3 regions of the Delftia sp. WSY_16 genome follow, and region 2 is predicted to be linked to each of the others. Evidence: predicted binding sites of a transcription regulator. Region 2 holds the regulator's gene; each other region holds the start of a gene.
What was found. Region 2 encodes LexA, which represses DNA repair genes until DNA is damaged. Its sites were predicted from a motif close to ACTGTATNNNNATACAGT; they were not measured.

Region 1 (10,442 bases), on a different contig from region 2:
CGCCGGGCGCCTTGACGATCTCGGTCACGCCGACAAAGTCGTTGATGGCGTCGTAGGGCAGCTTCTTGAACACGGCGGGGTTCACGCCATGGGTGGACAGCGTGGCAATCCCGAAGGTCACGCCGTCGGTGGCACGTGCCACTTCGGCCATGCCGATGGAGCCGCCGGCGCCGGCCTTGTTCTCGATCACCACCGCCTGGCCGCCCAGCAACTTGGGCAGCACGTCCTGCATGTTGCGCGGGACCATGTCGGTGGAGCCACCAGCAGGGAACGGAACGACGATGCGCAGGGGACGGGTGGTTTCCTGGGCGAAGGACATTCCAGGAACGACAGAAGAAGCGGCGATGGAAGCAAGGAAATGGCGTCGTTGCATAGGATCTTTCTTACAAACAAGGTCAGATTAAAAGAAATCTGCTCACAAAAAAAGCAAATACTGTGCCTGTTAATATTCCGAACAGGAATAGTTTCATCATATCCCTGTCATGAGTTTGCGCCGCCTCAACCCGCCCATACATCTGCTGCGCGCCTTCTCCACCGTGGTGCGCTTCGGAGGTGTCTCGCGCGCGGCCGAAGCCTTGCACTTGACGCAAAGCGCAGTCAGCAAGCAGATCCAGGAGCTGGAGAAGTGGGTGGGCGTGCCGCTGTTCGAACGCGAGCGCAAGCGCTTGAGCCTGACGCCTGCGGGCGAACGCTACGAGCGCGCCGTGCGCGCCCTGCTGGGCCAGCTGGAGGCGGCCACCCTCGAACTCATCACCAGCGATGACAGCCGAGGCGCGCTGCACCTGTCATCGCTGCCGACTTTCGCGGCCAAGTGGCTGATCCCCAGGCTGCCCCAGTTTCAGCAGCGCTATCCACAGATCACGCTGCACTTTGTACCCTACGTACACAGCTACCAATTTGACAGTCCGGGTCTGGACTGCGCGATTTTGTTCGGGGACGGGCATTGGAGCGGCGCGCACGCCCACTATCTGGTGGGCCGCCAGGTGGCGCTGATCGCACCGCCACATGGCACGGGCCCCGAGGCGCGCATCACCACGCCCCAGGACGTGGCGCGCTGCACGCGGCTGCGCCACGTGACCATTGCCGACGCCTGGGCGCGCTGGAGCGAGGCCCACGGCATCCACGGCATCAGCCCGCTGGCGGGCCCGCAGTTCGACCAGTTCCAGACCATCATCCGCGCCGTGATGGCGGGCATGGGCATCGCACTGGTGCCACGCTGCCTGGTGCTTGACGAGCTTGCCGCCGGCCTGGTGAACGAGCCCCTGCCCCAGCACGGCTACCAGAGCGCCCTGGGCTACTGGCTGTGCTATCCGGCCGACCGTGCCAACCATGGCACGCTGGGCATCTTCCGCAACTGGTTGGTGGACCATGCGGCGCAGACACCGGGACGGGTGGCGATGGCCCCTGCAGCCCCCGATGCCCCTGCGGCAGCCGGTCAGGCGCCACCTATGCCGCAGGCTTAGGCGGCGGCGGCGAGCGCAGTGCTGTGAAGCGCACGCTGAAGCGTGCGCCCGGTGGCTGCTGGCCCGGATGCGCATCCTCCAGCACCACCTGCCCGCCATGCTGGCGCGCAATCTCCAGCACGATGGGCAGGCCCAGGCCCGAGCCATCGGCCTCCGAGCCCAGCACGCGGTAGAACGGCTGGAACACCAGCTCGCGCTCGGCCTCGGGCACGCCCGGCCCCGAATCCTCCACCTGCAGCAGCAGGACCTGACCAAAAGGATCGGCCAGCACACGCACGGTGACCATGCCCGGCCGGCTGCTGGTGGAAGGCGTGTAGTTGATGGCGTTGTCCACGAGGTTGCGCACCAGCTCGGTCAGCAGCGTGGCATTGCCCTGCAGCCAGACGCCGGCGGCCGAGGACTCGGCGCCGTCATAGCCCAGGTCCACATGCTTGTCCATGGCGCGCGGCAGGCAGTCGCGCACCACGTCGGTGACGATGCGCACCAGGTTGCACGGCTGCATGGCCAGGCCCCGCCCCAGGCCCGCGCTCTCGGCACGCGCCAGCGCCAGCAACTGGTTCACCGTGTGCGTGGCGCGGATGCTGGAGCGCGCAATCTGTGCCAGGGACTGCCGCAACTCCTCCGTGCTCACGCCCTCGCGCTGGGCCAGTTCGGCCTGCATGCGCAGCCCGGCCAGCGGCGTCTTGAGCTGGTGGGCCGCGTCGGCCAGGAAGCGCTTTTGCGTGGCCAGCGAGTCGCCCAGGCGGCCCAGCAGGTCATTGACCGAATCCACCAGCGGCACGACTTCCAGCGGCACGTCCTTGTGGTTGATGGGCGAAAGGTCCTCGGGCCGGCGCGCGCGGATGCGCTCCTCCAGCCGGTGCAGCGGCTTGATGCCGCGCGCCAGCGCCAGCCACACCAGCAGCGCGGCCAGCGGCAGGATGACGAACTGCGGCAGCATCACGCCCTTGATGATTTCCGTGGCCAGCACGCTGCGCTTTTCGCGCGTCTCGGCCACCTGGACCAGGGCCTGCGGTTCGCCCGGCAGGGGCATGCGCACCCAGACATGGGCCACGCGCAGATCGATGCCGCGAAATTCCGCATCGCGCAGCTGCACGGTGCCGCCGGACGGCAAGCCTGGAGGCGCCGCGCCAGTCAGAGCCTCGTCGGGCTCGGGCGGCGGCGGCAGGTCGCGCTCGCCGGCCAGGTATTCGCCCTTCACGCCCAGCACCTGGAAATACACGGTGTCCGATTCGTCGGCACGCAGGATCTCGCTGGCCGACTGCGGCAGGTTGAACAGCACCTTGCCGTGCTGCACCATCACCAGCTGGGCCAGCGCCTGGGCGTTGTATTCCAGCGCGCGGTCGAAGGGTTTGTTGGCCAGGCCCTGGGCCACCAGCCAGGTCAGCGCCAGGCTCACGGGCCACAGCAGCAGCAGCGGCGTGAGCATCCAGTCAAGGATCTCGCCGAACAGGGAGCGCTGTTCACGCTGGAAGATTTTCATCGGCGGGCAGCCCCTTACGACGGGTTCACGGCCCCGCGGCAACCACCACTATGCGCAGGCAAGCCAACCCGGGCCTGACAGCCACGGCAGCGGCCTCAGGACGCGATCTTCTCAAGGCAGTAGCCCAGGCCGCGCACGGTGGCGATGCGGATGGGGCCGCGCTCTATCTTCTTGCGCAGCCGGTGGATGTAGACCTCGATGGCGTTGTTGCTGACTTCGTCGCCCCACTCGCACAGGCGCTCGACCAACTGGTCCTTGCTGACCAGCCGGCCGGCCCGCTGCAGCAGCACTTCCAGCAGGCCCAGCTCGCGCGCCGACAGCTCGACCATCTTGCCGTCGATGGTGGCCACGCGGCCGGCCTGGTCGTAGACCAGCGGGCCGTGCTTGATGGTGCTGCTGGCGCCGCCCATACCGCGCCGCGTGAGGGCGCGCACGCGCGCCTCCAGCTCGGACAGCGCAAACGGCTTGGCCATGTAGTCGTCGGCACCATAGTCCAGCCCCTGCACGCGCTCTTCCACGCTGTCGGCCGCCGTGAGGATGAGCACCGGCAGCGCATCGCCGCGGCCGCGCAGCTTCTTGAGCACTTCGAGCCCGTGCATCTTGGGCAGGCCCAGGTCCAGGATGAGCAGGTCGAATTCGCTGCTGGTCATCAGCGCGGTGTCGGCCTCGCTGCCATTGGCCACATGGCTGACCACGGCGCCCGAGCCGCGCAGGCTGCGCAGCAGGCCATCGGCCAGGACCTGGTCGTCTTCGGCAATCAGAATGCGCATGGGGGATGTCTCCTGTAATGCAGGCGCGCTCTGGGAGTTGGAAATGCGCGCCTTTAGTTCCCAGGATTCTAGGATGCGCCCCGCAGTGCGGGCAGGGACCTTACCCGAGTGAGCCGCCGCCCGCGTAGGCCTCCAGCCCCAGCGCCACCACGGTGGCGATGTCGTCGCCGACTTCCTCGCGGAATTCGGCCTCGGCCTGGGAGACGGCGTCATGGAAAGCCTGCAGCCAGGCCAGGCCCGCTGGCGTGAAGCGGATGCGGCGCGCGCGCGCATCGCGCTCGTCGCTCTCGCGCGTGACCAGGCCCCAGGCCTCGCACTGGGCCACCAGGTCGCCCATGGACTGCTTGGTCATGCCTGCGCGCTCTGCCAGGTCCGTCAGCCGGTCGCCAGCCAGCGACAGATGCCGCGTGATGTGGATATGGGCCGCCCCCACCTTGTCGCGCGCAGCGAGGTTGGACAGTGCCAGCGGCACCTCCACATCGCGCGCCATGAGCTGCAGCACACGCGCGTCGAACCGCCGCATGGCATGGCCGAGCAGGCGGCCCAGGTGGGTCTGGCGCCAGGCGTCGGCGGGCGGCGTGACGGGGGAAAGCTCACTCATGGATGCATTGTGGAGGCAAATCCAACAAGTCAGGAAAACTGACTAAAAACACCAACAAATCAAGACAGCAAGCCCATAAACTACTGTTCAAGCATCCAGCCTGAATGCAAATACAGAGCTGAATCCATACCCAACCCAGGAGTCCGCATGAACACCGCCGTCACCACCGCCAACAGTGAAAAAGCCAAGGCCCTGCAGGCCGCACTCGCCCAGATCGAAAAGCAGTTCGGCAAGGGCACGATTATGCGCCTGGGTGAAGGCGAAGCCATCCAGGACATCCAGGTCGTCTCCACCGGCTCGCTGGGCCTGGACATCGCCCTGGGTGTGGGCGGCCTGCCCCGTGGCCGCGTGATCGAGATCTACGGCCCTGAATCCTCGGGCAAGACCACGCTGACGCTGCAGGTCATCGCCGAAATGCAAAAGCAGGGCGGCACCTGCGCCTTCATCGACGCAGAACACGCGCTGGACACCAGCTATGCCCAGAAGCTGGGCGTGAACCTCAACGAAGTGCTGATCAGCCAGCCCGACACCGGCGAGCAGGCCCTGGAAATCGTGGACAGCCTGGTGCGCTCGGGCGCCGTGGACATGATCGTCGTGGACTCGGTGGCCGCACTGACACCGCGCGCCGAAATCGAAGGCGAGATGGGCGACCAGCTGCCCGGCCTGCAGGCCCGCCTGATGAGCCAGGCGCTGCGCAAGCTGACCTCCACCATCAAGAAGACCAATTGCATGGTCATCTTCATCAACCAGATCCGCATGAAGATCGGCGTGATGTTCGGCAGCCCCGAAACCACCACGGGCGGCAATGCGCTGAAGTTCTACGCCTCGGTCCGCCTGGACATCCGCCGCACCGGCACCATCAAGAAGGGCGACGAAGCCATCGGCAACGAAACCAAGGTCAAGGTCGTCAAGAACAAGGTCTCGCCCCCGTTCAAGACCGCCGAGTTCGACATCCTCTTCGGCGAAGGCATCTCGCGCGAAGGTGAAATCCTGGACATGGGCGTCAACGCCAAGATCCTCGACAAGTCGGGGGCCTGGTACGCCTACAACGGCGAAAAGATCGGCCAGGGTCGCGACAACGCCCGCGAATTCCTGCGCGAGAACAGCGGCCTGGCCGTGGAGATCGAGAACAAGGTGCGCGACAGCCTGGGCATCGCCCTGCTGCCCACGGCCGGCGGCGATGCGCCCGAAGCCAAGGCCGCCAAGGGCGCCAAGGCCAAGGCCGACAAGGACGGCGTGATCGAAGCCTGAGCGCCCAGACCCCTCACAGCAGGCGCCGCAGCGCCTGCGCACACTGTGTTTGCCATCTTGGCGCAGGCTCACGTCTGCGCCTTTTTTATCGCCGGGACGCCCCAAGGCAAAAAAGCGGCCCCCTTGGGGGGCAGCGGACCTTGCGCAGCAAGGGGAGCGTGGGCGCCTTTTTTATTCGGGATGATTCAGGAGACATTGCCGCATGGGATTCGCCAAGCTGTCGCTCAAGGGCCGGGCGCTCAAGCTGCTGGGCCAGCGCGAACATTCACGGCTGGAGCTGGAACGCAAGCTCGCCCCCCATGTGGAGGAAGGCGAGGACCTGGGCGCCATGCTCGACGCGCTGGAGCAGCGCGGCTTCATCAGCGCCGAGCGCGTGGCCGAGTCCGTGCTGCATCGCAAGGCCGCGCGCTTTGGCACATCGCGCGTGGTGCAGGAGCTGCGCAGCAAGGGGCTGGACGATGGCCTGGTGCGCGCCGCCGCAGAACAATTGCGCGCCACCGAACTGCAGCGCGCCCATGCCGTATGGCGCCAGCGCTTCGGCACACCGCCGGCCACCCCGCAGGAACGCCTCAAGCAGATGCGCTTTCTGGCCGCGCGCGGCTTTGGCGGAGAAATAGCGAGCAAGGTGCTGCGCGGGCGCAGCGAAGACTGGGATGACGGAGCTGCAGACGAAGGCAACTAATCCACGCGCCGGGTTGCGCCCCAGCACACCAGCGACCCCACGGTCACCAGCGCCACGCCCTGCCAGAAGCCCCAGCCCGGCTGCACCTGCAGCCAGGCACTGGCCAGCAAGGCAGAGAACACGGGCGTGAAGTACGAGGCCGCCGCCATCACGGCCAGATGCCCGTGCTGTATGCCGTGCTCCCAGCAGCTGTAGCCCATGGCCGTGAGCCCGCCCACGGCCAGCAGCTGCAGCACCACGGTGCCTGACCAGTGCATGCCGCCTTCGCCACCCAGCCACAGCCACTTGATCCACAGCGCCAGCGCAGTCCAGATCAGGAACAACCCCACGGCATTGTGCCCCCCACCCCAGCGCCGAGCAGCCAGCGAATAGCAGGGCCACAGCAGGGCCGCGCCAAAGGCGAGTCCATAGGCCAGCGGATTGGCCAGCATGTGGTCCGCAATGCCCCGCAGTTGCAGCGAGTCGCCGCCCAGCACGCACGTCAGCCCCCACAGGCACAGCAGCACGCCGGGCCACAGCCACCAGCGCGCATGCTGCTGGCGCAGCAGCACGGCCAAAACGATGGTCAGGCTGGGCCACAGGTAGTTGATCAGCCCCAGCTCCAGTGCCTGAGCACGGTCCTGCGCCAGACCGATCGCCAGCGACAGACAGATTTCATAGACCGCAAACAGCAGCCCGCAGCCCCAGAAATAGGCCGGGTGCATGGTTCGCCATTGCGAAGGCCTGGGCAGGCCGCGCACGGCGGCCACGCACAGGGCGCTGACCGTATAGAGCATGGCAGCGCCGCCCACGGCGCCCAGCGGCTCGGCCACTGAGCGCATCAGGCCCACGGTGCAGCTCCAGCACACCACGGCCAGCAGGCCGATGGCGGTGGCCCGGCCTGCGGCTGCAGGGGAACTGCTGTGCGCTGAAGACATGGAAAAGGCAGCGCGCGGCAGGTCAGTGCGGCTGCAGCACCTGGCGCAGCGAGCGGTAAAGCGCGTCCGAGCCGTGCGCGCGGTTGTCCGCATCGAAGGAGAACTCGTTGCTGGACTGCGTGCCGGTCGCGTCCTCGGGACGCGCCTCCATGAAGAAGGACAGGAAGCGCGCGCCCTGGCGGCGGTGCATGGTCAGCACTTTCTCCAGCCGCTGCGGCGACAGTGCCACCAGCGGATGGAACTCCGTCACGCCATAGGCGGTGTGGCCATAGCGGCGCAGCATCTGGCCGACCAGCGGCCCATAGGTGTCTTCGCCATACAGGCTGACACCCAGGGACAGCCCCGGCATGCGCTGCAGGCTGCGCTCCACGGCGTAGCGGCTGGCGTCCCAGCTCGGATTCGCATGGGGGTTGAGCTGGTGGGCAAAGCGAGGCACCCGGCCCAGGCAGCCGTGCCCGATGTGCTCGGAAAAGCCCTGGATGTAATCGGCCACCTGCTGCTCGCGAAAATCGTTCCAGTCCGTCACCAGCGGGTTGTAGAACAGCGCCAGCCGGTCCTGCGGGCTGTCCACCCAGAACTCCACACCATCGGGCAGCTTGCCGAAGTCAGGCAAGGCCTCGGCGGTATGGGGCCTGGGCTCTCCCTGGTGGCGGTCCATCACGGCGATCTGGCGCGTGGCCAGCAGGCCCAGGCTGCGCCCGCCGGCCTGCAGCACCACGTCGATGCGGTGCAGGCCCTCGCCCAGCGCCGGATAGCGGATGTCGGCACGCCAGCCCACATCGGGCGTGAGGAAATCAGGCTTGGCCTGGGCCACATCCTGGCGGTGCATGTGCACGGGGGCGTGCGAGTAGGGGCGCCCGTCCACGAAGACGGCCACGGCCAGTTGCTTTTGCAGCTTCGCGTCGGGCGAGTGGACCCAGCCGGACACCGGGACCGTGCCAGCCGCATAGCTGTCGATGTGCTGGAAGAAGTTCTGCAGCGGCTCGCTGCGGATGTTGCGCGACGGAGGCTCCACCGCATCGAAGCTGGCGAACTCCGACTTCAGATGGGCATTGAGCCGCGCAATGTCGCCATAGCGCTGGCGCAGGAATGCATGGAAGCCCGCCACGGATGCAGGGCTGTAGTCGGTGACCGCATAGCCTTCGGCCGCGAACCCCATGCCGGCCTCGAAACCCGGGAACAGCTGGTGCGTCTCGCCCAGCACGGTGAGCGCACGCAGCGGATGCATGGCGGCATCGCCCGCAGCGCACATGCGCTCGGCCAGGGCATCGACCACCAGCTTGCGCACGCGCGTGATTTCATTGTCCTGCCGCGCAACCGACCACGGGAAGATGCGCGCGCCCAGATAGGTGTCCAGCGGCAGCGGTCCCTTGGGCGTCCAGGCCAGATTGGCGGGATCGGCGGCCAGGCGCTCCTCGGCCTGGGAGTGGACCTCGAAATGCGTGGCGAACAGGTAGAGCACCACGGGCCGCTGCGCCTGCGCCACCGTGCGCACCACGCGGTCCAGCGCCTCGCCCCGGACTTCCCAGGCCCGGCCGTTCCACTGCACATAGCGCAGCAGAGGCACGCTGAGCGTATAGCCCAGCTCCAGCCCTTCGCCCTGCGGCCGGCCCAGGCGCTGCAGCGTGGCTTTCACCATTTCCGCGGCCGAGCCCTGAGGGCCCAGGCAACTGGCAGGCACCTGCTGGAATTCCTTGGGAAAATCCTCGCGCAGCCCGTCCTGCACCAGGCAGGCTTCCATATTGCCCAGCAGCGGACTCAGCAGCAGGCGCGATGAGGAAGGCAATGCCGGCCGCAGCTTCCAGGCGAACACAACTATCAGCAGACACAGCACGGCCAGGGCCAGGACATGGCCCCAGACCGGACCGCGCCGGCCCGGCAAGGACGGGGGCGCGGGGGGCCTCACAGGCCCAGCATGATCTGCAGGTTCTGCACGGCGGCGCCGCTGGCGCCCTTGCCCAGGTTGTCCAGACGGGCGATCAGCACGGCCTGGCGGTACTGCTCATTGGCGAATACACGCAACTCCAGCTTGTTCGTGTCGGTCAGCGTATCGGCAGCCAGCTTCATGTCTTCGGTGGGCGGCAGCACCGACACCCATTGCTCGGGCGTGTTGGTCGCCGCGTAGTGGGCGGCCAGCGCATCGTGCAGATCGGCGGCCTTGGGCGCGCCCGGCAGCAGGTCCAGATGCAGGGGCAGTTGCACCAGCATGCCCTGGCGGAAATTGCCCACGGCAGGAATGAAGACCGGGCGGCGCGTCATGCCCGTGTAGTGCAGGATTTCGGGAATGTGCTTGTGCGACAGGCCCAGCGCATAGGCCTCGTAAGGCGCGGCCGTGCCGGCCTCGTAGGCTTCGATCATGCTGCGGCCGCCGCCCGAGTAGCCGGACACCGAGGGCAGGCTCAGCGGGTAGTCGGCTGGAATGAGGCCTGCCGCCACCAGCGGGTGCAGCAGTGCGATGGCGCCCGTGGCATAGCAGCCGGGGTTGGCCACGCGCGTGGCAGCCTTGACGGCGTCCAGCTGGCCCTTGCGCAGCTCGGGAAAGCCGTAGACCCAGCCCGGCGCCACGCGGTGGGCGGTGGAGGCATCGATGATCTTGATGGCACGGCCGGTCTCGGCCTCGATGGCGTCGACCATGGCCACGGTTTCGCGCGCAGCGTCGTCATGCAGGCACAGGATGACCAGGTCCACGCCGGCGATCAGCGCACGCTTGGCAGCAGGATCCTTTCGCAGCTCGGGCGCAATGCTGACCAGCTCCACGCCGGACAGATCGACCAGACGCTCACGGATCTGCAGCCCTGTCGTGCCTGCTTCGCCATCGATAAAGACTTTTGCCATCGCTGTATTTCTCCTGCTGCGCGGCCCTCCTGGAGCCGCTGCGGCACCATTGCCGCGTTCCAGCTGCGGATTCTCACCGAAACCGGGTCCCCCTGCGCCCGTTGTCGCAAAACGGTTGGCAGTGGCGATCAAGGGCGTGCTGACATGCGCCTGTTACAAACGGCGGGCAGGGCCGCCTGCAGATCCTCTATAAGACAAAAGAGCTGTGGCGCCTGAAAGAAATGTCGGGAAACCGGCTTTTCCCTGACATATCAATGCATTGCACAGTTCCTGGCATGCTGCTTGGCCCGCAGGAAATTGTGGATTCTGCGCATGGGGGCGTGTCGGATGGCGCAGTGCAGCATGGTACATTCGGCGATTGCCAGGTCACTCCGCCTTGAGGCAGCACCCCAGGGCTACCGGGTCAATCCCCCCCTATTTGTTTGAGAGAGACATCATGA
Region 2 (10,442 bases):
CGACCATGCCAGCGGCAGCGACCGACTGGCCGAGGCCTGCGCGCTGCTGGGTCTCGATGGCGATGACATCGTGGTCAATGTCCAGGGCGACGAGCCGCTGATCGCCCCCGAACTCATCGACGCCGTGGCCGCCCTGCTGCCCCGGCAACCTTCGGCCAGCATGGGAACAGCGGCGCATGCCATTGACAGCCTTGCCGACTTCGTCAACCCGAACGTGGTCAAGGTCGTCTGCGATGCCCAGGGCATGGCCCACTATTTCAGCCGTGCGCCCATTCCCTTCGCACGCGAGCATGCGGACCAGGCATGGTGGGAGACGGCATCGGCAGCGTTGGGCCACCCCGGCTTCGCACCGCTGCGCCACATCGGCATCTACAGCTATCGCGCCGGCTTCCTGCGCAGCTTCCCCCAGCTTTCCCAGGCACCCACCGAGGCACTGGAGGCCCTGGAGCAGTTGCGTGCGCTGTGGCACGGCCACCGCATCGCCGTCCATGTCACACCCCATGCACCCGGCCCTGGCGTGGACACGCGCGAGGATCTGGAGCGGGTGCGCGCCCAGCTGTCCAACCCGCCGGCCTGAATCGGCCGGCCGCTGAAAACGCACAAATGGCGATGCCGGGCATCGCCATTTGCAGCAACACCGCCCATGCGGTTTTGTCGGACAGCAAAACGCAGGTTTTGGCGATTGCACAGGCGACAGTTTTGCCCCGTGCGTGTAAGCCAGTGTTGGCCCTGTGCGTGCTATCCTTGCCCGCGACAAAAATATGACGCATGGACTGTCCGCCCCGGTGGGCCGATCCGGCAGACAAGAATTTCTACTCTCCTCAAGGACTTCCATGAAACTGATTTTGTTGGGCGCACCCGGCGCCGGCAAAGGCACGCAAGCCGCTTTCATCTGCCAGAAGTACGGCATTCCCCAGATCTCCACCGGTGACATGCTGCGTGCCGCCGTCAAGGCCGGCACGCCCCTGGGCCAGCAGGCCAAGGCCGTGATGGACGCCGGCCAACTGGTCAGCGACGACCTGATCATCAATCTGGTCAAGGAGCGCATTGCCCAGCCCGATTGCGCCAACGGCTTCCTGTTCGACGGATTTCCCCGCACCATTCCCCAGGCCGACGCCATGAAGGCCGCCGGCGTGAAGCTGGACTACGTGCTCGAGATCGATGTGCCCTTCGATGCCATCATCGAGCGCATGAGCGGCCGCCGCTCCCACCCCGCTTCGGGCCGCACCTACCACGTCACGTTCAACCCGCCCAAGGTCGAAGGCCTGGACGACGTGACCGGCGAGCCGCTGGTGCAGCGCGAGGACGACAAGGAAGAAACGGTCAAGAAGCGCCTGGACGTCTACAGCAGCCAGACCCGCCCACTGGTGGACTACTACCGCGCCTGGGCCGAGAAGGAAGCCGCAGCAGCCCCCAAGTACCGCGCCATCAGCGGCCTGGGCTCGGTGGAAGACATCACCCAGCGCGCCCTGGCAGCACTGGCTGAATGACGCAGGCCATGCGCCAGACCCCAGAAAAGCACCCGCCGGGTGCTTTTTTGTTGCCCGCCTGCATCTGAAGCGCCGGCGACGCCCGGAGGATCAGTCGCGCGGCTGCGCGGCCAGCGCCAGCATCATGGCAATCCGCGCCTTGGCCACGGGCAGTTGGACCAGATCGGCCTCTGCGGGGTCCGTGCCAAGCCCCGAGGCAACGGGCAGGCCTTCGGCGCAGCGCGTGCCCCGCCAGATCCAGACGCCTTTGTCGCGCGCACGCAGCAAGGCCGCTTCCATGCTTTCGTGAACGGTCGCATTGCCCGTGCCGGCCACCACGATGCCGCGCACGCCTGCGGCCACCAGCGCATCCACGCCGCAGGCTCGCGCCAGGGCACTGCTGAACACCACCTCGACCCAGGGCAGCTCATCCAGCGCCAGCAGGTCAGACAGCGCGGGAGCGGAAATCACCATCCGCGCAACGGGGGCGACCGGCGTGACCGGCGCATCAGGCACCAGCCAGCGCACGCGTCCTTCCTCCACCACGGCCTGCGGGCCACCTTCCATGGAGCGCATGGCCTGCAGTCGGTAAGGGTGGACTTTTTGCACCTGGGCCGCCGCATGCACTTCGCCGCCGGCCACCACCCACACACCGCTGCGCCCGCCGCTGGCGGCCACGGTCACGGCATCGCGCAGATTCTGCGGTCCGTCGGCCAGCAGGGCCGTGGCCGGGCGCATGGCGCAAGTGAGCACGATGGGCTTGGTGGCAGGCAGCAGGCTGTGCAGCAGCCAGGCCGTCTCTTCCAGCGTGTCCGTTCCATGCGTGATCACCACGGCGCGTGTGTCCGCATCCTCCAGCGCCTGCGTGCAGGCACGCAGCAACGCGCGCCACACGGGCCAGTCCATATCCTTGCTGTCCACCTGCGCGATCTGCTGCGTCTGCACAGGCCCCAGCGCCTGCTGCTCCAGATCCGGCACGGCATCGAGCAGCGACTGCACCGTGATCTGTCCGGCCTTGTATCCCACTGCCTGCGACTGCGAATCCGCCCGGCCGGCGATGGTGCCGCCCGTGCCAAGAATCACCAACTTTGACTGCCCCACTTGCACCTCTTGGAAAACTGGTTAAAAATACAGATACTGTATAAATCATCAGATGACTTCTCTGCCTGTCATCTGAATTCAAGGACCGGACGCACGCCATGCTCGACCATCCCAAGCTCACCGCCCGCCAGCAACAGATCCTGGACCTGATCCAGGCCGCCATCTCCCGCACGGGCGCGCCCCCCACCCGCGCGGAAATCGCCAACACGCTGGGCTTCAAGTCCGCCAACGCAGCAGAGGAACATCTGCAGGCCCTGGCCCGCAAAGGCGTGATCGAACTGGTCAGCGGCACCTCCCGCGGCATTCGCCTGCGTACCGACACCGTGCGCAACATCAATGCCGCACGCGGCACCAGCTTCGGGCTGCCGCTGTCGGCCCTGGCGCCGCTGATGCTGCCGCTGGTGGGCCGCGTTGCGGCGGGCTCGCCCATTCTCGCCCAGGAACATATCGACCAGACCTATTCCGTCGAACCCAGCCTGTTCCAGGTCCGCCCGGACTATCTGCTGCGCGTGCGCGGCATGTCCATGCGCGACGCGGGCATCATGGACGGCGATCTGCTGGCCGTGCAGTCCGCGCATGAAGCCCGCAACGGGCAGATCGTCGTGGCACGCCTGGGAGATGAAGTCACCGTCAAGCGCCTGCGCCGCACCACGCAGGGCGTGGAGCTCCTGCCGGAAAACCCCGATTACCCGGTGATCCGCGTCGCTCCCGAAGAGGCCTTTGCCATTGAAGGCCTGGCCGTGGGGCTGATCCGCAACAGCATGTCCATGTAAGCCGGACGGGCAGCCCTGCACGGGTTGCCACCCCCTATTTCATGCACCGCCCAGGTGGTAGGCGCGAAGCCTTGCAGCTTCGCCCTTGGCGGAGCTTTGCCCGCAAACCGCAATCCTGCCTGTGTCCATGCCTCTTTGAAATACGCCAACAGGAGTCGTCACATGGGATTCGCTCTGCCAACACTGTCTTCTCTGTCCTTCCTGCGCCTGGCACAGGGCATTCGCCTGCCCGCCGCCGCCATGGAGCCCGCCATGCGCACCATCCAGCCCGAATCGCCTGTGCAATCCGAGCAGGCGACCATCCTGTCCTTCAGCAAGGCACGCCGCCGCAGCCAGCAGCGGCGCAGCAAGTCAGCACGGCTGCCAGAACACAGGGATGCGCAGCTGCTGCTGCCCCTGCAACCCGAACTGCCCTCCCTTCCGGCAGATCAGGCCCTGCCTTCGGGTCTGCGCATCATCCAGCGCTCGCCGCAGGAGCAGCCCGAATGCCTGTTCATCTCGGGCCGCATGGCCGATGTCTGTGCCGCCCTGGAACGCATGGAAGCGCACGGCGCGCAGACACCGGCCTGAGGTCGCCCTGAGACCAACCCGTCCACCCGGTCTGCGAGAGCCCGGGCCTGTCTCTTGCCTTGCCCAGCGGCAGGGGCTGCGCATCAGGCCCTGACAGCCGCCGGTGCAGCACTTCCCTCGCTGCGCCGATTGCGCATGCACCACGCCTGCGCCGCGGCAACGCACAGAATGCACAGCACGACGCTCAACGAAAAACGCAGTCCGCGCGCATCGGACAGCATGCCGAACAACGGCGCCACCATGCCACCCATCGACATGGCCAGCCCCAGGGTCAGCCCGCTGGCCGTGGCCTGGTTGCGCGGCAGATAGTCCTGGGCCAGCGTGACCTGGGCGGCAAACGGAAGAAACATGCACACGCCCAGGGCCATGGTGCAGGCCAGCGCCATCCATGGCGTGGAGGCCAGGGCCAGGGCCGCCAGAGCAGGCAATGCCAGCAGGTAGCCGGCGCGGATGGCCTGCATGCGCCCCCGGCGATCTGCAAGCGTGCCCCCCAGCAAAGTACCCACCGCCGCAGCGGCTGTGAATGAGGTCAGCGTGGCCGCTCCCATGAAGTCCGAGCCGCCCAGCTCGCGCGTCACGAACATGGGCAGGGTGGACAGCACCGTCACATAGGGAATCGACCAGCAGACGATGACCCCGCACAGCAGGAAGAAGGCGCGCCAGTGGTTGGCGGGCAATTCGCCCTGCGCCACGGCCGGGCGCCGGGTGGCGCAATGGTCCTTGGCTCCATCCCGCCAAGTACAGGCATACCAGAGCACCAGCATGGCCGCTGCAGGCAGGGCCAGCATCCAGCTGCGGTGCAAGGCGCCTGCGCCCACCACGGCCGCAGCCAGCATGGGAGCGAACGATGCTCCCGCCGTTCCGCCCACCGAAAACACGCTCATCGCCTTCTGCGAGCTGCCGCCCGCCATGCGGGCCGCCACCGTTGCGGACGGATGGTAGGCCGCGATCCCCAGGCCGCACAGCACGGCAGCCAACCAGCTGACCCAGTAGTCCGGGCTCATGCCCACCAGGGCCAGGCCCAGGGCGGCCACCACAAAGCCGGCCGGCACCATCCAGGGCCGTGGCGACCGGTCGGCATACAGGCCGAACAGCGGCTGGACCATGCTCGACAGGCCCGTGGCCGCCAGCATCAGGCCGCTGGCTTCCGTATAGCTGTAGCCGCGCTCCAGCACCATGAAGGGCAACAGCGCAGGAACCAGTCCCTGGTAGAGGTCGTTGATGGCATGCGTGCCCGTAAGCAGCCCCAGACGTGCGCGGTTCATGCCCTGCCTCCTGTCACGTCCGTCATTCTCGAAAGGGAAATCATCTCCATACCTGCCACTTTCCTGCGGATTGAAAGTGGGTCATCGTAGGAAGTGCATGATCTGCATTCCTGCTACGAAGCAACAACAATCGTCGAGAAAATGACAACCCGGCAAAGTGGCCCACTTTCCCATGCCCGCACCCGCGCCTGCCTGGATGACGTGCCTGCGGCCGCTCCATTGCCCCCGCACGGCGAGCACACGGCCCGCCCGGTCGTGGCCTTTGCCACAGACATGGCGGCCGGCGCTGCCATCGCACCGCATGCCCACCGCCGCGGCCAGCTGCTGCATGCCACCGAGGGAGTGATGCTGATCCGCGCGGATTCGGGCAGTTGGGTCGTCCCCCCGGGATGCGCCGTCTGGGTTCCACCACAGGCCCTGCACGCCATCCACATGGCCGCCGGCCCCGTGGCCATGCGCACCGTGTTCGTGGAGCCGGGGCTGCGGCCCGGCCTGTGGCAAGACTGCCGAGTGATGCAGGTCACGCCCCTGCTGCGCGAACTCGTGCTGGAGGCCATCGAGCTGCCCATGGACTACCCGCTGGGCGGCAGGGAGGAGCGTGTCATGCAGTTGATCCTCGACGAAATGGAGCGCGCCCGCGCCCTGTCCTTGCACGTGCCCATGCCCCGGCATGGCGCCCTGGCCGCCTGCTGCCGCAGCTTTGTGGACGACCCATCGCAGGACGCCGGCCTGGCCAGTTGGGCACAGCGGCTGCACATGCATCCCCGCACGCTGGCACGCCTGTTCCTGCGCGAGACCGGCATGAACTTCGGCGCATGGTGCCGCCAGGCCCGTCTTCTGCTCAGCCTGCCCCGGCTGGCCGCTGGCGCCTCGGTCCTGGAAGTGGCGCTCTCCCATGGATACGACAGTCCCAGCGCCTTCACCGCCGTCTTCCGGCGCAGCTTTGGCGCTCCGCCCAGCGCCTACCAGCGCAATCGCCCGGCGCAGGGCCGGCGTGGAAGTTCCGCCAGCATCTCCCTGTAGCGCACATGCAACAGAAAGATACCCAGTCCTCAGGAGTAAAGCCTGCGTGAAAGATAATTGATAAGCATTCTTATTATCTTTTGCAACCGAGACCGCCACGTTGCCCATCTCGGCTTCTACGCCCGGCCTCCCCGCTTCTTTCGCACAAGCCCTCTCCGTGCACAGCCTCTACCAGAATCACCATCCCTGGCTGGAAAGCCTGCTGCGCAAGCGCCTGGGCAACCGTGACGATGCGGCCGACCTGGCCCAGGACACCTTCGTGCGCCTGCTGCGCTCGCCAGTGCCGCAGCAGGACATCCGCGAGCCCAGGCGCTACCTGGCCACCATCGCCCGCGGCCTGGTCACCGACCTGTTTCGCCGCCGCACGCTGGAGCAGTCCTATCTGAACTATCTTGCACAGCTGCCGCAGTCGCTGGCGCCTTCGCCCGAGGAGCAGGCCATCGTCCAGCAGACCCTGCTCGACGTGGACCGCATGCTCCAGGGCCTTGCACCCAAGGTGCGCGAAGCCTTCGTCCTGTCCCATTTCGAGGAACTGAGCTACCCCGAGATCGCCGAGCGCCTGGGCGTGTCGCTGCGCACCGTCAGCAACTACCTGACCCGGGCGATGGAGCATTGCTGCCTGGTCCTGGCATAGCCACATGGGCGAGGGATCTTTGGAAAGCAACGACCGACGGGCCTTGCATGAGGCCGCTGCCTGGCACGTGAAACTGCGCGGCACCGCGGTGACGCCAAGCCTGCAGCAGGCATGGACGGACTGGCACGAGGCCGACCCCGCCCACCAGCGCGCCTGGCTGCGCGTGCAATCCGTCACCGCACAGCTGTCGCATCTGCCCGCACCCTTGGCGCGCCAGGCGCTGGGCCGCCGCTCCGACCCCAATCGCCGTTCTGCGGTGCGTGCTGTGGCCCTTGGTCTGGGCAGTGGTGCCACGGCCTGGCTCGCCTGGAAAGGCGCGCCGCTCGAGCACTGGCAGGCAGCTCATCGCACCGCCACTGGCGAGCGCCGCGACCTGACGCTGCCCGACGGCTCCCTGGTGGCCCTGGATACAGCCACCTCCGTGGACGTGGCTTTCGACGACCGCCAGCGCCTGCTGCGCCTTTACCGCGGCCGCATCCTCGTCGCCACCGGGCCAGACGCACTGGGCCGCCCCTTCAGTGTGCAAACCCCGCAAGGCCATGTACTGGCCCTGGGAACGCGCTTCACGGTCCATGTCGCGGACGACGGCCTGTGCCATGTCAACGTGCAGGAAAAGACCGTGCGCCTGCAGCCCCTGGACAGCGAAGCCACCCCCACCGAGCTGCAGGCCGGGCAACACGCCGCCTTCTCGGCCAGCGCCGCCCAGCCACCCGCGTCTGCCGATCCCTTTGCCGCCAGCTGGCACGAAGGCGGACTGATCGCGCTGGACATGCCGCTGGGCCAGCTGATCGACGCCCTCGCCCGCTACCGGCCCGGCTACCTGGGCTGCACGCCCGAGGTGGCAGGCCTGCGTGTCTCGGGCGCCTTTCCCGTGGACGACACCGATCGCGCCCTGGCCGCGCTCGTCAGCCGCTTCCCCTTGCAGTTGAGCACCCGTACACGCTATTGGGTGCAAGTGCAGGCACGGTCTGGCGGGGATTGAGTAGGCGATCTAGGAGGCGTTCCAGTGGGCGAGCCGGCGGCCGCACGGCCTTTGCGGTCAGGCCCGCACATACGGGTGATGCACCACGTCGAAGCCCTCCTGTGCGCAAGGCGCGACAAAGTAGCTGGTGATCAGGTCGAACTGCTCATCGCTGGCCTGAAAGGGATGATCCCCCGCCGCATTGCGCGCACGCAGGCGCTGCTTGCAGACCTCATCGGGCACATCCAGGAAATGCAGGCGGTGGGAGGCACCCACCCTCTCGAACACGCTGCGCGCCCAACCTCTGCCTTCCAGCGTGTTGGCAGGAAAGTCCAGCACCACTGAAACGCCGGCATCCAGCAGCGCCTGCACATGCGCCCCCATCAATCCCTTGAGCCGCGCGCTGCAGCGCACATAGTCGGCCACCGACTGCATCTCGCCAGGATACAAACCGGCCAGCCAGGAATCCTCGCTGACCAGCACCGTGCCGGGCTGCGCCGCCAGTTGCCGTGCCAGCGTCGACTTGCCCGAGCCGATCTTGCCGCAGACCATGTGCAGCGTGGCCGGCCGCGCAGCGCGGGAATCGGCCTGGGCGTCGTCCGCATGGCGGGACGGTTCGAAAACCTGCATATCCATCTCCTGAAAGGCTTGTGAAAACCCTGGAGGCGGAATGAAAAAACCCGCCTCCTCTGGGCGGGTTGCATGGCGCCGAAGGCCGCTGGCTAACCCACCATCCAATGGATGGTGCGAATAATCTGCGTTGCGTTCAGGCGGGCCATGGCGCACAGCATAGCGCAATCAGGGCGCCTCAATGGGCCACCATCCGCACCAGCCCCAGCCCCGCAAACAGCGCGGCAACGCCCAGCACCAGCGAACCCAGCGCATACAGCACGGAAGCGAGCCAGTCGCCGCGCTCGTACAGCATGCCGATCTCCAGTGCGTAGGTCGAAAACGTGGTGAAGCCGCCCAGAATGCCCGTGGTGATGAACAGCCTCGCACTCTGCGGCAGCGAAGTCTTGAGCGCAAACCACTCCACCACCACCCCCATCACGAAAGCGCCCAGCACATTGATCGCCAAGGTGCCCAGCGGATAGGCACTGCCCACCAGCCGCAGTGCAAGCAGGTTCGAGCCATGCCGTAGCGCGGAGCCGAGGCCGCCGCCCACGAACACCAAAATGAAACCGTAGATACCCATGACCGTCCTTTCATCAAACAACCGGGACGGGCGCGCCGGGCAGGATCAAGACACGGCCCTACCACCGGCAGGACACGCCCCACCAAGGCAGGAGCCATCAGCCCCTTGCAGGGCGGTTTCGGGAAGCTCCATTCCCATCGTGCAGCCAGTGCTGCGGTGGTCGAGTTTACTCCGGGCAAGCGAACACAGGCAGCCATCCCCTGGCGGCAATACCGACCCTGCATCCCTTGCAGCGGCCTATTGGAATAACTTAACCTCAACCGATTCACCGTACCGGGATACCATCACTCCCATTCATTCACCGAGATGCATATGCGCCTATTGACTCTGACAATCGTTGCGACATTTCTGGCTTTACCTGCCGCCGCCCAGGTCTATCAATGCAAGGATGTTTCTGGAAAACTGATTTTTTCAGACAGCCCCTGCAGCAGCGACCAATCCGGCGCACTGATACAGCGCAAAAAATCGGACGATGAAATCTACCGCGAACGGGCCGAGGCCGCGGAGGCCAATGAGCGAAAGCAGCAGCGCCAGATGAACGAAATGCAGCAGCGCCAGATCGAGAGCCAGCAGCGCGTCATCGAACAGCAGGCCCGCAAGGCGAATGCTCCTGCGCCGGAGCAGCTCGGCGCATCCTCCCAGTGCAAGGAGGCGCGCAAGGAGCTGGAATTCGTATCCAGCATTCGCACCCTTTCCCTGGATGAAAAACGGATACGCACCAATGCAGCAATCACCAGCGTCAATGCTGCATGCGGCTCCAATACGCCGCTGATGCAGGAACCACCGAAGCCGGTTTTCACACCGCGGGCGGCCCAGCCTGTTCCTCTATCCAGTTGCAATGGTGCACTTTGCTACGACAGCAATGGCGGAATCTACAACCGCAACGGCCAATTCATCAGTGACAGTCAAGGGCGGAGCTGCCGAATACTGGGTGGAACCATGATTGAGTGCGACTGAGCGCGGTCCATCACACTCTCGGCCTTCACCGGCTTCGCCGGCAGGTGGCAACCCCCAAGTCCCGTCCGACCAGGGGTCCGCAAGGCGTTGCAGGGTGTAATTCGCTGATACAGCTGCGCGGGCGACAGAGCGTGCCAGTGAGCGGCTTCACCTGCCAGGGCTTGCTGGCATCTGCGCGGCTTGTGTAACCATGGCTGCGCGATCTGGCGCGGGCCGAAGCCTTCAGCCTCAAGCCCGGGGCTGCTTGAACGACAATGTGACCGTCGGGCCTCGGGGCCCTGGCTGCGCAAGCGTCACACAATAGTCAGGCAGGCCGGTTCAGGTAGGCGTTGATGATGCCCAGGGCAAAGCGCAAAAGCGGATCAGAACATTTGCCGACAACCTCTTGCGCGGCAACCCGGAGATAAATCAAAGGCTTATGAGAGATTCACAGGCAATGAACATCATCATTCTTGACGACTACCAGGACGCCGTACGCAAGTTGGACTGTGCGC
Region 3 (10,442 bases), on a different contig from region 2:
AAGGCCCGCAAGGCCCGGCCGATGGCACCGCCCTGGTGGTCACCCCGCGCCTGGGCACGATCTCGCCCTGGGCCTCCAAGGCCACCGATATCGCGCGCAACTGCGGCCTTGAAGTCTTCCGCGTCGAGCGCATCACCGAGTACCGCGTGGTCCTCAAGAGCGGCCTGCTCGGTGGCAAGCCCGAGCTGTCGGCCGAGCAGACCGCGCAGATCGCGGCCCTGCTGCACGACCGCATGACCGAATCGGTCTTCGCCACGCGCGCCGAGGCCGAGCAGCTGTTCTCCGCCCTGGAAGCCGCTCCCATGGAGTTCGTCGATGTGCTGGGCGGCGGCCGCGCGGCGCTGGAGACTGCCAACCGCCAATGGGGCCTGGCCCTGGCCGACGACGAGATCGACTACCTGGTCGACGCCTTCAAGGGCCTGCAGCGCAATCCCACGGACGTGGAGCTGATGATGTTCGCGCAGGCCAACAGCGAGCACTGCCGCCACAAGATCTTCAACGCCCAGTTCACCATTGACGGCGTGGCCCAGGACAAGAGCCTGTTCGGCATGATCCGCAACACGCACCAGGTCTCGCCCCAGCACACGGTGGTGGCCTACTCGGACAACGCCTCCATCATGGAAGGCCATGAGGTCGAGCGCTTCGTCGCCACCTTCGAGGCGGCCCTGGACAAGATCAAGGCGCCCAGCTACCAGAAGAAGAAGGCCGTCAACCACGTCCTCATGAAGGTGGAGACGCACAACCACCCCACGGCCATCTCCCCCTTCCCCGGCGCATCGACTGGCGCGGGCGGCGAGATTCGCGACGAGGGCGCCACGGGCCGCGGCTCCAAGCCCAAGGCCGGCCTGTCGGGCTTCACGGTCTCCAAGCTGTGGGGCAGCGAAGTGGGCAAGCCCGAGCACATCGCCAGCCCGCTGCAGATCATGATCGAGGGCCCGCTCGGTGGCGCGGCCTTCAACAACGAGTTCGGCCGTCCCAACCTGACCGGCTATTTCCGCGAGTACGAGCAGCAGGTCGGCGTGGGTGCCGATGCCGTGATGCGCGGCTACCACAAGCCCATCATGATCGCGGGCGGCCTGGGCGTGATCGACTCCGAGCTGACGCGCAAGATCGAGTTCCCCGCCGGCACCCTGCTGATCCAGCTGGGCGGCCCCGGCATGCGCATCGGCATGGGCGGCGGCGCTGCCAGCTCCATGGCCAGCGGCACGAACGCGGCCGAGCTGGACTTCGACTCCGTGCAGCGCGGCAACCCCGAGATCGAGCGCCGCGCCCAGGAAGTCATCAACCACTGCTGGGCCCAGGGTGACAAGAACCCCATCCTGGCCATCCACGACGTGGGTGCCGGCGGCCTGTCCAATGCCTTCCCCGAGCTGACCAACGATGCGGGCCGTGGCGCGCGCTTCGACCTGCGCGCCGTCAACCTGGAGGAATCCGGCCTGGCGCCCAAGGAAATCTGGTCCAACGAAAGCCAGGAGCGCTATGTGCTGGCCATCGCGCCCGAATCGCTGGCCGAATTCACGGCCTTCTGCGAGCGCGAGCGCTGTCCGTTTGCCGTGATCGGCACGGCCACCGAGGAGCGCCAGCTGGTGCTGGAGGACACGGCCGTGGCCTCGGGCGACCAGAAGTTCCCCGTGGACATGCCCATGAACGTGCTGCTGGGCAAGCCGCCCAAGATGCACCGCGACGTGGCCACCGTGCAGCGGGAGCTGCCCCCCATGGACCTGACCGGCGTGCCCCTGGAAAAGGCCGTGATCGACGTGCTGGCCCACCCCACCGTGGCCTCCAAGCGCTTCCTGATCACCATCGGCGACCGCGCCGTGGGTGGCCTGACCCACCGCGACCAGATGGTCGGCCCCTGGCAGGTGCCCGTGGCCGACGTGGCCGTCACGCTGGCCGATTTCCAGGGCTTCAAGGGCGAGGCCATGGCCATGGGCGAGCGCACGCCGCTGGCGGCTATCAACGCGCCGGCGTCGGGCCGCATGGCCGTGGCCGAGGCCATCACCAACATGCTGGCCGCGCCCATCGAACTGTCCAGGGTCAAGATGTCGGCCAACTGGATGGCGGCCTGCGGGGAGCCCGGCGAAGACGCGGCGCTCTACGCCACCGTCAAGGCCGTGGGCATGGAGCTGTGCCCGCAGCTGGACATCTCGATTCCCGTGGGCAAGGACAGCCTGTCCATGCGCACCCAGTGGAACGAGGGCGGCCAGGTCAAGAAGGTGACCTCGCCGGTCAGCCTGATCATCACGGGCTTTGCCTCCATCGACGATGTGCGCGGCACGCTCACGCCCCAGCTGGACGCCTCGGAAGACGACAGCACCCTGGTGCTGGTGGACCTGGGCCGCGGCAAGATGCGCATGGGCGGCTCCATCCTGGGCCAGGTGCTGGGCCAGACCGGCAACGAGACGCCCGACCTCGATGACGCCAAGGACCTGATTGCCCTGGTCGATGCCGTCAACGACCTGCGCGCCAAGGGCCAGATCCTGGCCTACCACGACAAGGGCGACGGCGGCCTGCTGGCCACCGTGGCCGAGATGGCCTTTGCCGGCCATGTGGGCGTGGCCATCAACGTGGACATGCTGGTCACCGAAGGCGACGGCATCAGCGACAGCCGCATGGACTCGGGCGAAGGCAAGAACTGGGCCTCCCAGATCAGCGGCCGCCGCGACGATATGACGCTGCGCGCGCTGTTCAACGAAGAGCTGGGCGCCGTGCTGCAGATCCGCACGGCCGACCGCGCCGCCGTGCTGCAGACCCTGCGCGAGCATGGCCTGTCCACCTGCAGCCACATCATCGGCAAGACGCGTCCTGCCTCCTCCAAGGTCGATGCGGGCAAGGGCGAGCTGCAGGTCTGGCGCGATGCCAAGTCCGTCTTCGGCGCCTCGCTCAGCGACCTGCATCAGGTCTGGGATGCCGTCAGCTGGAAGATTGCCCAGCAGCGCGACAACCCGGCCTGCGCCGACAGCGAGCACGCCGCAGCCGGCGAGCCTGCCGACCCGGGCATGCACCTGCACCTGACGTTCGACCCGGCCGAGAACCCGGCCGCACCCTTCCTGAACCTGGGCGCGCGGCCCCGCGTGGCTGTGCTGCGCGAGCAGGGCGTGAACTCCCATGTGGAAATGGCCTACGCCTTCACCGAGGCCGGCTTCGACGCCGTGGACGTGCACATGACCGACCTGCAAAGCGGCCGCGCGCAGCTGCAGGACTTCGCCGGCGTGGTGGCCTGCGGCGGCTTCAGCTACGGCGACACGCTGGGCGCCGGCATCGGCTGGGCGCGCTCCATCACCTTCAACGACAGCCTGTCCGCGCAGTTCCAGCAGTTCTTCGGCCGCAGCGACACCTTCGGCCTGGGCGTGTGCAATGGCTGCCAGATGTTTGCCGAACTGGCCGATATCATTCCCGGCGCCCAGGACTGGCCGCGTTTCACGCAGAACCAGAGCAACCGCTTCGAGGCGCGCCTGTCCATGGTGGAAGTGCTGGAGTCGCCCAGCCTGTTCCTGCAGGGCATGGCCGGCAGCCGCCTGCCCATCGCCGTGGCCCACGGCGAAGGCTTTGCCAACTTCCGCTTCCGCGGCAATGCGGACAAGGCCATCGCCTCCATGCGCTATGTGGACAACCACGGCAAGGCCACCGAGCAGTACCCGTTCAATCCCAACGGATCGGCCGGCGGCCTGACGGCAGTGACCACGGCCGATGGCCGCTTCACGGCCATGATGCCCCACCCCGAGCGCGTGTTCCGCAACGTGCAGATGAGCTGGACCAACGGCGACAAGTCGGAATTCAGCCCCTGGATGCGCGTGTGGCGCAACGCCCGCAAGTGGCTGGGCTGATGCACTGAGCGACGCTGCAAAGCAGACAAAGGCCCTTCGGGGCCTTTGTTTTTTTGCGCCTGTACTTACTGCTCCAGCATCTGTCCCGTGCGCGCGCGGGCCTGCTGGACCAGGGTGGAGATCAGCACCGTCTCGGGGAGGTTGTGCCAGTAGCGGCGCGGCATCTCGCGCAGCATGGCCTGCTCCTTCAGGCGCGCGGGGTTGAAGGTGCTGGCGTAGTAGGTCAGCCACAGGGCCTCGCCCGCGTCGGCTGGCGGGGCATCGCTGCGGCGTGCGCCGGGCGCCAGGCGCAGCGCATGGCCGTCCCAGTGCACGCTGCACTGCGGCGTGAGGATGGCCCAGTGCATGTTGGCAAAGCGCTTGCAGAAGAAGGGTGCCGCCGCGCGCACGATGTGGTGCTCGGGCTCGAACCAGGCGATGTGCAGCTCGGGCAGGTCCGGTCGCTGTGTCGTCCGAAAGCGCACGAAGGCGTGCATCTTGTGGATCTCGCGCGAGACGGGGCGGGCCAGGGCCTCGATGGCGCGCCAGTCCGCATCCAGCGCATCCAGCCGCAGTTCGGGCCGGGCCTGCATGCGCGCCAGCCAGCGGTGGCACAGCTCGAAGCGGCCTGCCGCGCGGTGCATGCAGGCATGGCGCAGGGCGGACATCTGGGTGTCCGACAGGGACAGCCCTGCCTCGCCGGGGCCGGCCAGCCCGGCAAGCGCCGAGGCGGGCATGGCCTGCTGCGGCGCGCTGGAAAACAGGTCCACCCCCGCGCCGAGTGGCTGCGCACTCGGCGTGTCGGGCCACCGCCAGCGCACCAGGGCGGGGTCGGCGCCATGGGCCAGCAGCGCCCTGCAGGCTGCGCGAAAGCCGGGCCAGTCGTCGGGGCTGTCGAGTTCGATGGTGAGGGCCTGTCCGTGCATGGCGTGCTCCAGGTTCTAGAACAGGCTGGCCTGCAGTGCGCTTTGCACGCGCATGCCGCTGTGCCGCGCCTGGGCCTGGCTGGCCTGCGACTGCGCGATCAGCCGCGTGCGCAGCGCGGCCGAGTCGGTCTCGCCCAGCAGGGGGCGGTGGCCGTCGATCAGCACGAAGGGCAGGGCCTTTTGCACGGGGGCGCGCAGCCGCAGCAGGTCGTCCAGCCGCAGCCGGCGCACGCGGCGCGCCGCCAGCAGGCGCTCCACCGTCTGCGTGCCCAGGCCCGGCACGCGCAGCAGCAGGCTGCGCGGCGCACGGTTGAGGTCCACGGGGAACTGCTGGCGGTTGGCCAGTGCCCAGGCCAGCTTGGGGTCGATCTCCAGGTCCAGCATGCCGTGGCGGCTGGCCGCCGCGATCTCGCCCGCCCCGTAGCCGTAAAAGCGCATGAGCCAGTCGGCCTGGTAGAGCCGGTGCTCGCGCATGAGGGGCGGCGCCTGCGGCGGCAGGTCGCGCGAGGCATCGGGAATGGGGCTGAAGGCCGAGTAGTACACGCGGCGCAGGCCGTAGCCCGCATACAGCGTATGGCTGGATTCGAGGATGTCGGCATCGGTTGCGCGGTCGGCGCCCACGATCATCTGCGTGCTCTGCCCGCCCGGCGCGAAGCGCGGCACGGCGGCGCGCTGCGCGGGCGCGCCGGGCAGGGACTGCGCCTGGCGCTGCTCGCGCGTGGCCGCGCGCCAGGCCTGCACATGCCGGTCCACGCCCTGCATGGCCTGGCGTATGCGCCGGCCGTCCTTTTCAGGCGCGAACTGCGCCAGGCCGCTGGCCGTGGGCAGTTCCACATTGATGCTCAGGCGGTCGGCATGGCGGCCTGCCTGGGCCAGCAATTCAGGGGCGGCATCCGGGATGGTCTTGAGGTGGATGTAGCCGCGAAAGTCATGCTCCTCGCGCAGGCGGCGGGCCACTTCCACCAGCTGCTCCATGGTGTAGTCGCTGGAGCGGATGATGCCGCTGGACAGGAACAGCCCCTCGATGCAGTTGCGCCGGTAGAAGTCCAGCGTCAGCTGCACCACCTCGGCCACCGTGAAGCGGGCGCGCTGCACGTTGGAGCTCTTGCGGTTGATGCAGTAGCGGCAGTCGAAGATGCAGACATTGGTCAGCAGGATCTTGAGCAGCGAGATGCAGCGCCCGTCGGGCGCATAGCTGTGGCAGATGCCCATGCCGGTGACCGAGCCCATGCCCTTGCCGTCCAGCGAGTCGCGCCCCTGCGATCCGCTGGAGGCACAACTGGCGTCGTACTTGGCGGCGTCGGCGAGGATGAAAAGTTTGCGTTGCAGCTCCATGGCTGTATGAATATACAGTATATTTGCCTGGCACATCCGGTTTTTCGAGAGCCCATCCCCCAGCCAGGGTCTGGTCCGGCCTTGCCTGGCTCCGGTTTGAACGCACTGTCGGGCTATCGCAATGGCCAGCGGATTGCAATGGTTGCCAGTGCAATGGAATGAAACCGTTTTCAGTGCGGAATGAGTGCTTGCTTTCAATGGGTGGCGATGTGCATCGCAGGAAATGGTGAATGCGTGTTTCCTGCGTCTTTTTGCAATGTCTGAAGGCTGGTACGGCTTGGTGTCATCAATGCATGCGCTGATATAGCGCAGCTGGCTGCGCGCCATGGGGTTCCCGGTTCATGGGAGAGAGGTTTGACGTTGTTGTGATTTGTTTCAAATTGCCGATAACTATTGCTGATAGGCTTTCGGGCTTGCCGGGCGCGGTCGTTTCTTCATTCAATGCGCCTGGCGATGACAAACACTTGGAGAGGGAGCTTCGGTGTCGCGTGTATTAGGAACAGAGAGCGAAGTGCTGGCGCTATCGCCGGACGCTTCCTCCAGCAAGGCCGCCAAGGGGCTGCAATCGCCCGCCAAATGGCCCACCATGGGTGCCAACGATGTGGCGGTGTGGGGCGAGTGCCAGGGCAGCGGCAGCAAGCCCTACCAGACCCAGGTGGACCTGTCGGGACCTTCCTTCAAATGCTCTTGCCCCAGCCGCAAGTTCCCCTGCAAGCATGGGCTGGCGCTGATGCTGATGCGTGCGGGCGGCCAGGTCACCGAGGGCGGCGATCCACCGGCCTGGGTGCAGACCTGGCTGGACAGCCGCCAGGAAAAGGCCGAGAAGAAGGAGGCCAAGGCAGCCGCCGCGGCGGCCGAGCCGCCACCCGATCCCGAGGTTGCGGCCAGGCAGCAGGCCAGGCGCGAAGACAAGCGCTGGGACAAGGTCGAGGCGGGCCTGCAGGAACTGTCGCTGTGGATGCAGGACATGGTGCGCGCGGGCCTGGCCAACCAGGCCGGCGACTCCCAGATGCGCCAGCGCTGGAACACCATGGCCGCGCGCATGGTCGATGCGCAGGCCACGGGCATGGCGGCACGCATCAAGGACTGCCGGGATCTGGTGGACAGCCACCGCGACTGGCCGCGCGACATGCTGGTGCAGCTGGGCCACTGGCAGCTGATCATCGACGCCGTGCGCCGCCGCGAATCGCTGAGCCCCGAGGTCAAGGCCGACGTGATGGCCGCGCTGGGCTGGCCCATGGACAAGGCCGAAGTGCAGGCCCGCGGCCAACTGGTCGAGGACGAATGGCTGGTGGCCGGCCTGCGCATGATCGAGCGCGAAGGCCGGCTCATGGAGCGCCGCGTCTGGCTGCACGGGCAGCGCACGGGCCGCATGGCCCTGGTGCTGGACTATGCGCAGGGCGGGCGCGGCTTCGAATCGGCCTGGGTGCCTGGCCATCGCTACGGTTGCGCGCTGAATTTCTACCCGGGCCATGCGCCGCTGCGCGCCATTGCCGCCAACGGCAACGGGCCTGCGCTGCCTGCCGAGGGCGCCAGCCCGCTGGACACCTCGGCCGTGGGCGACGTCCTGCAGCAGATGGGCCGGCGCATTGCCGCCAACCCGCTGCAGGCCACGCAGCCGCTGTGCCAGGACGGGTTGCGTTTGGTGCCTGCCCAGGGCCAATGGTTTGCGGCCTGGCCCGATGCGCCGGGCGCATCGGCGGCTGCGCCCGGCGTGTCTGCTGACGGCACTGCCGCGTCTGTGCAACCCGTTCCCGTGGCCATTGACGATTCCGAAGCCTGGCGCCTGCTGGCGCTCAGCGGCGGCGCGCCCATGCAGCTGTTTGGCGAATGGGAGCCCGGCCCGGCCGTGGGCCGCTGGCGCCTGCTGAGCGCCTGGCAGGCCCGCGAGGGCGAAAGCGCCCGGCAATGTATCTGGCAGAACCAGGGTGAACCGGTATGAGCAACACACAACTTTGGACTGCGCTGCAGCAATCGGCCATGGTCGGCTCGGACCGGCTGGCCGTGCCGCCTGCGCTGGCTTCGGGCGTTGATCCGTCTGCCCCGTGGTCGCAGCAGGCCGTGCAGGCCGCGCTGCTGCCCCGGGCGGACCTGCCCGGCGACTCGCCCGCCCAGCAACTGCTGCGCGCCAGCGCCGTGGCGGCCGTGTTCGAGCGCGCAGGCTGGCAGCCCGGCGCGCAGGTGCGCCTGCCGGCACCGCTGGCCGTGCCGGCCGCGGCACCTGCAGAATCGCGCCCCGCGCCTGCCGATGCTCGCCTGCAGACCCTGATGGGTGACGTGCTCAAGGACGGGCCGTTCGAGCTGCAGGCCTCCATGCTGCGCACCCTGGACCAGGCGGGCCAGCGCCTGCCCCATGACCTGCTGGTGCCTGCGCTGGAGCAGGGCCGCCAGTCCGTGGAGCTGCGCCAGTGGCTGGCCCCGGTGCTGGGCGAGCGCGGGCGCTGGCTGGGCGCGCTCAATCCGCAATGGAGCTATGCCAGCGGCGTGGAGGAAACCGCCGACCCCGAACTGGTCTGGCAGGAGGGCTCGGTCGAGCAGCGCGTGGCCCTGCTGCGCAGCGAGCGCGCGGCCGATGCCGCCCAGGCCCGTGCGCGGCTGGAAGGCAGCCTGAAGGAGCTGGGCGCCAAGGAGCGCCTGCCCATGGTCCAGGCACTGACCGTGGGGCTGGGCATGGACGACGAGCCGCTGCTCGAAAAACTGCTGTCCGACCGCAGCAAGGAAATCCGCGAGAACGCCGCGCAAATGCTCTCGTGCCTGCCGGACAGCGCGCACAGCCAGCGCGTCATGGGCTGGATGCAGTCCATGCTGCAGCAGGACGACAAGGGCCAGTGGATCGTGGAGCCTCCCGAGGAAGGCCTCAAGGAATGGGAGCGCGACGGCATCACGCTCAAGCCCGATGCCTACTTCCGTGGCGGCAAGAAGGCCTGGCTGCTGGAGCAGATGGTGCAGCTCACCCCGGTGTCCTTCTGGACCCGGGCCCTGGGCCTGACGCCCCTGGAAGTGATGGAGTGGAGCCGGCGCAGCGACTGGAAATCCTCGCTGCGCCAGGGCTGGGTGCGGGCCCTGCAGTACCAGCTGGACGTGGAATGGATCGATGCCGCCCAGGCCCTGGGCCGCGACATGCGCCACGATGCGCTGCTGCCCGCCCTCATGGCCCGGCTGTCCCCCGAAGAACGCGAGTCCCGCTGGATTGCACAGTTCGAGCGCGACAGGCACAAGCTCATCGACGCCATCGAGGGCATGTCCCAGTCGCTGGGCGGTGCCGAACTGCTCTCGCCCGCGCTGTCGGCGCGGCTGACCGAGGCACTGCATGTGGCCGTGGGCGGCAAGCAGATCACGGGCAACTGGCACAGCTACCGCGCCGACCAGGCCCTGCTGTCCTGCGCGCGCATGCTGGACGTGACCGCGCTGGAGCGCTTTGCCGAGCTGTGGCGCAAGCCCTTGGTGCTGGATGCACAGGTCGAGCCCGCGCCGGAGCCCCCGGCCGAGCCTGTTGCAGAGACCGCAGCCGCTTCGGCATCTGCAGCAACAGCCGCCCCGGCCATTCCCCTCACGCCCCAGCAGCAGGCGCGCCTCGAACGCAGCCGCGCGCGGCCCTGGGACGAGGAGCGCATGCGCGGCCACCTGGAGCGCATCGTCGAGCTGCGCCTGGGCCTGCACCAGGCCTTCATCGCACTGCGCGGCCAGGCCTGAGGCCGGGCCCGCTTTGCCACCCACCCCCTACCGAATCCCATTCCCATCCCTTTCCGGAAGCACACCATGAGCCAAGTCCTGCGCCAGCATGCCGAACAGCAATTCGCCGAAGAACTCGAAGCCCTGCGCAAGGTGGACGACCGTCCGCGTCCGCCCAACTGGAAGCTGTCGCCCTGGGCCGTGCTCCAGTACCTCATGGGCGGCAAGCTCGGCAACGGCTTCGAGGTCAGCCCCAAGTACATCGGCAATCCGCGCCTGATGGAAATCGCCGTCTCCACCCTGGCCACCGACCGCGCCCTGCTGCTGTACGGCGTGCCGGGCACGGCCAAGTCCTGGGTGTCCGAGCACCTGTCGGCCGCCGTCAGCGGCGACTCCACCATGCTGGTGCAGGGCACGGCCGGCACCAGCGAGGAGCAGCTGCGCTACGGCTGGAACTACGCGCAGCTGCTGGCCCATGGCCCGTCCGAGAAGGCGCTGATTCCCAGCCCCCTGGTCAACGCCATGAAGCTGGGCAAGATCGCCCGCATCGAAGAGCTGACCCGCATCCCGGCCGACGTGCAGGACACGCTGATCACCGTGCTGTCCGAAAAGACACTGCCCGTGCCCGAGCTGGGCACCGAGGTGCAGGCCGTGCAGGGCTTCTCGGTCATCGCCACGGCCAACAACCGCGACAAGGGCGTGA

Region 1: a site for LexA is predicted at 4,417-4,434, ahead of recA (recombinase RecA). Genes of this name have one in related genera too.
Region 3: a site for LexA is predicted at 6,069-6,086, ahead of ACF8O7_RS25285 (putative DNA modification/repair radical SAM protein). Genes of this name have one in related genera too.

The regions. Positions count from the first base shown of each region.
Region 1 is NZ_JBICKS010000023.1:70,781-81,222, reverse strand. Features, by position in the region: gene ACF8O7_RS14025 (tripartite tricarboxylate transporter substrate binding protein) at 1-373, opposite strand, end outside; gene ACF8O7_RS14020 (LysR substrate-binding domain-containing protein) at 483-1,463, shown strand; gene ACF8O7_RS14015 (sensor histidine kinase) at 1,447-2,946, opposite strand; gene ACF8O7_RS14010 (response regulator transcription factor) at 3,042-3,716, opposite strand; gene ACF8O7_RS14005 (MarR family winged helix-turn-helix transcriptional regulator) at 3,817-4,317, opposite strand; gene recA (recombinase RecA) at 4,465-5,568, shown strand; gene recX (recombination regulator RecX) at 5,771-6,250, shown strand; gene yddG (aromatic amino acid DMT transporter YddG) at 6,247-7,167, opposite strand; gene ACF8O7_RS13985 (hypothetical protein) at 7,190-9,073, opposite strand; gene argC (N-acetyl-gamma-glutamyl-phosphate reductase) at 9,070-10,002, opposite strand; gene sucC (ADP-forming succinate--CoA ligase subunit beta) at 10,439-10,442, shown strand, end outside.
Region 2 is NZ_JBICKS010000040.1:266,799-277,240, reverse strand. Features, by position in the region: gene kdsB (3-deoxy-manno-octulosonate cytidylyltransferase) at 1-577, shown strand, start outside; gene adk (adenylate kinase) at 834-1,490, shown strand; gene ACF8O7_RS20955 (asparaginase) at 1,581-2,570, opposite strand; gene lexA (transcriptional repressor LexA) at 2,669-3,343, shown strand; gene ACF8O7_RS20945 (hypothetical protein) at 3,506-3,913, shown strand; gene ACF8O7_RS20940 (MFS transporter) at 3,997-5,178, opposite strand; gene ACF8O7_RS20935 (helix-turn-helix transcriptional regulator) at 5,320-6,201, shown strand; gene ACF8O7_RS20930 (sigma-70 family RNA polymerase sigma factor) at 6,359-6,835, shown strand; gene ACF8O7_RS20925 (FecR domain-containing protein) at 6,840-7,817, shown strand; gene ACF8O7_RS20920 (ATP-binding protein) at 7,875-8,426, opposite strand; gene crcB (fluoride efflux transporter CrcB) at 8,605-8,991, opposite strand; fluoride riboswitch at 9,073-9,136, opposite strand; gene ACF8O7_RS20910 (DUF4124 domain-containing protein) at 9,304-9,948, shown strand; gene ACF8O7_RS20905 (D-2-hydroxyacid dehydrogenase family protein) at 10,385-10,442, shown strand, end outside.
Region 3 is NZ_JBICKS010000041.1:113,767-124,208, forward strand. Features, by position in the region: gene purL (phosphoribosylformylglycinamidine synthase) at 1-3,827, shown strand, start outside; gene ACF8O7_RS25280 (TIGR03915 family putative DNA repair protein) at 3,893-4,732, opposite strand; gene ACF8O7_RS25285 (putative DNA modification/repair radical SAM protein) at 4,748-6,067, opposite strand; gene ACF8O7_RS25290 (SWIM zinc finger family protein) at 6,549-8,009, shown strand; gene ACF8O7_RS25295 (DUF5691 domain-containing protein) at 8,006-9,760, shown strand; gene ACF8O7_RS25300 (AAA family ATPase) at 9,827-10,442, shown strand, end outside.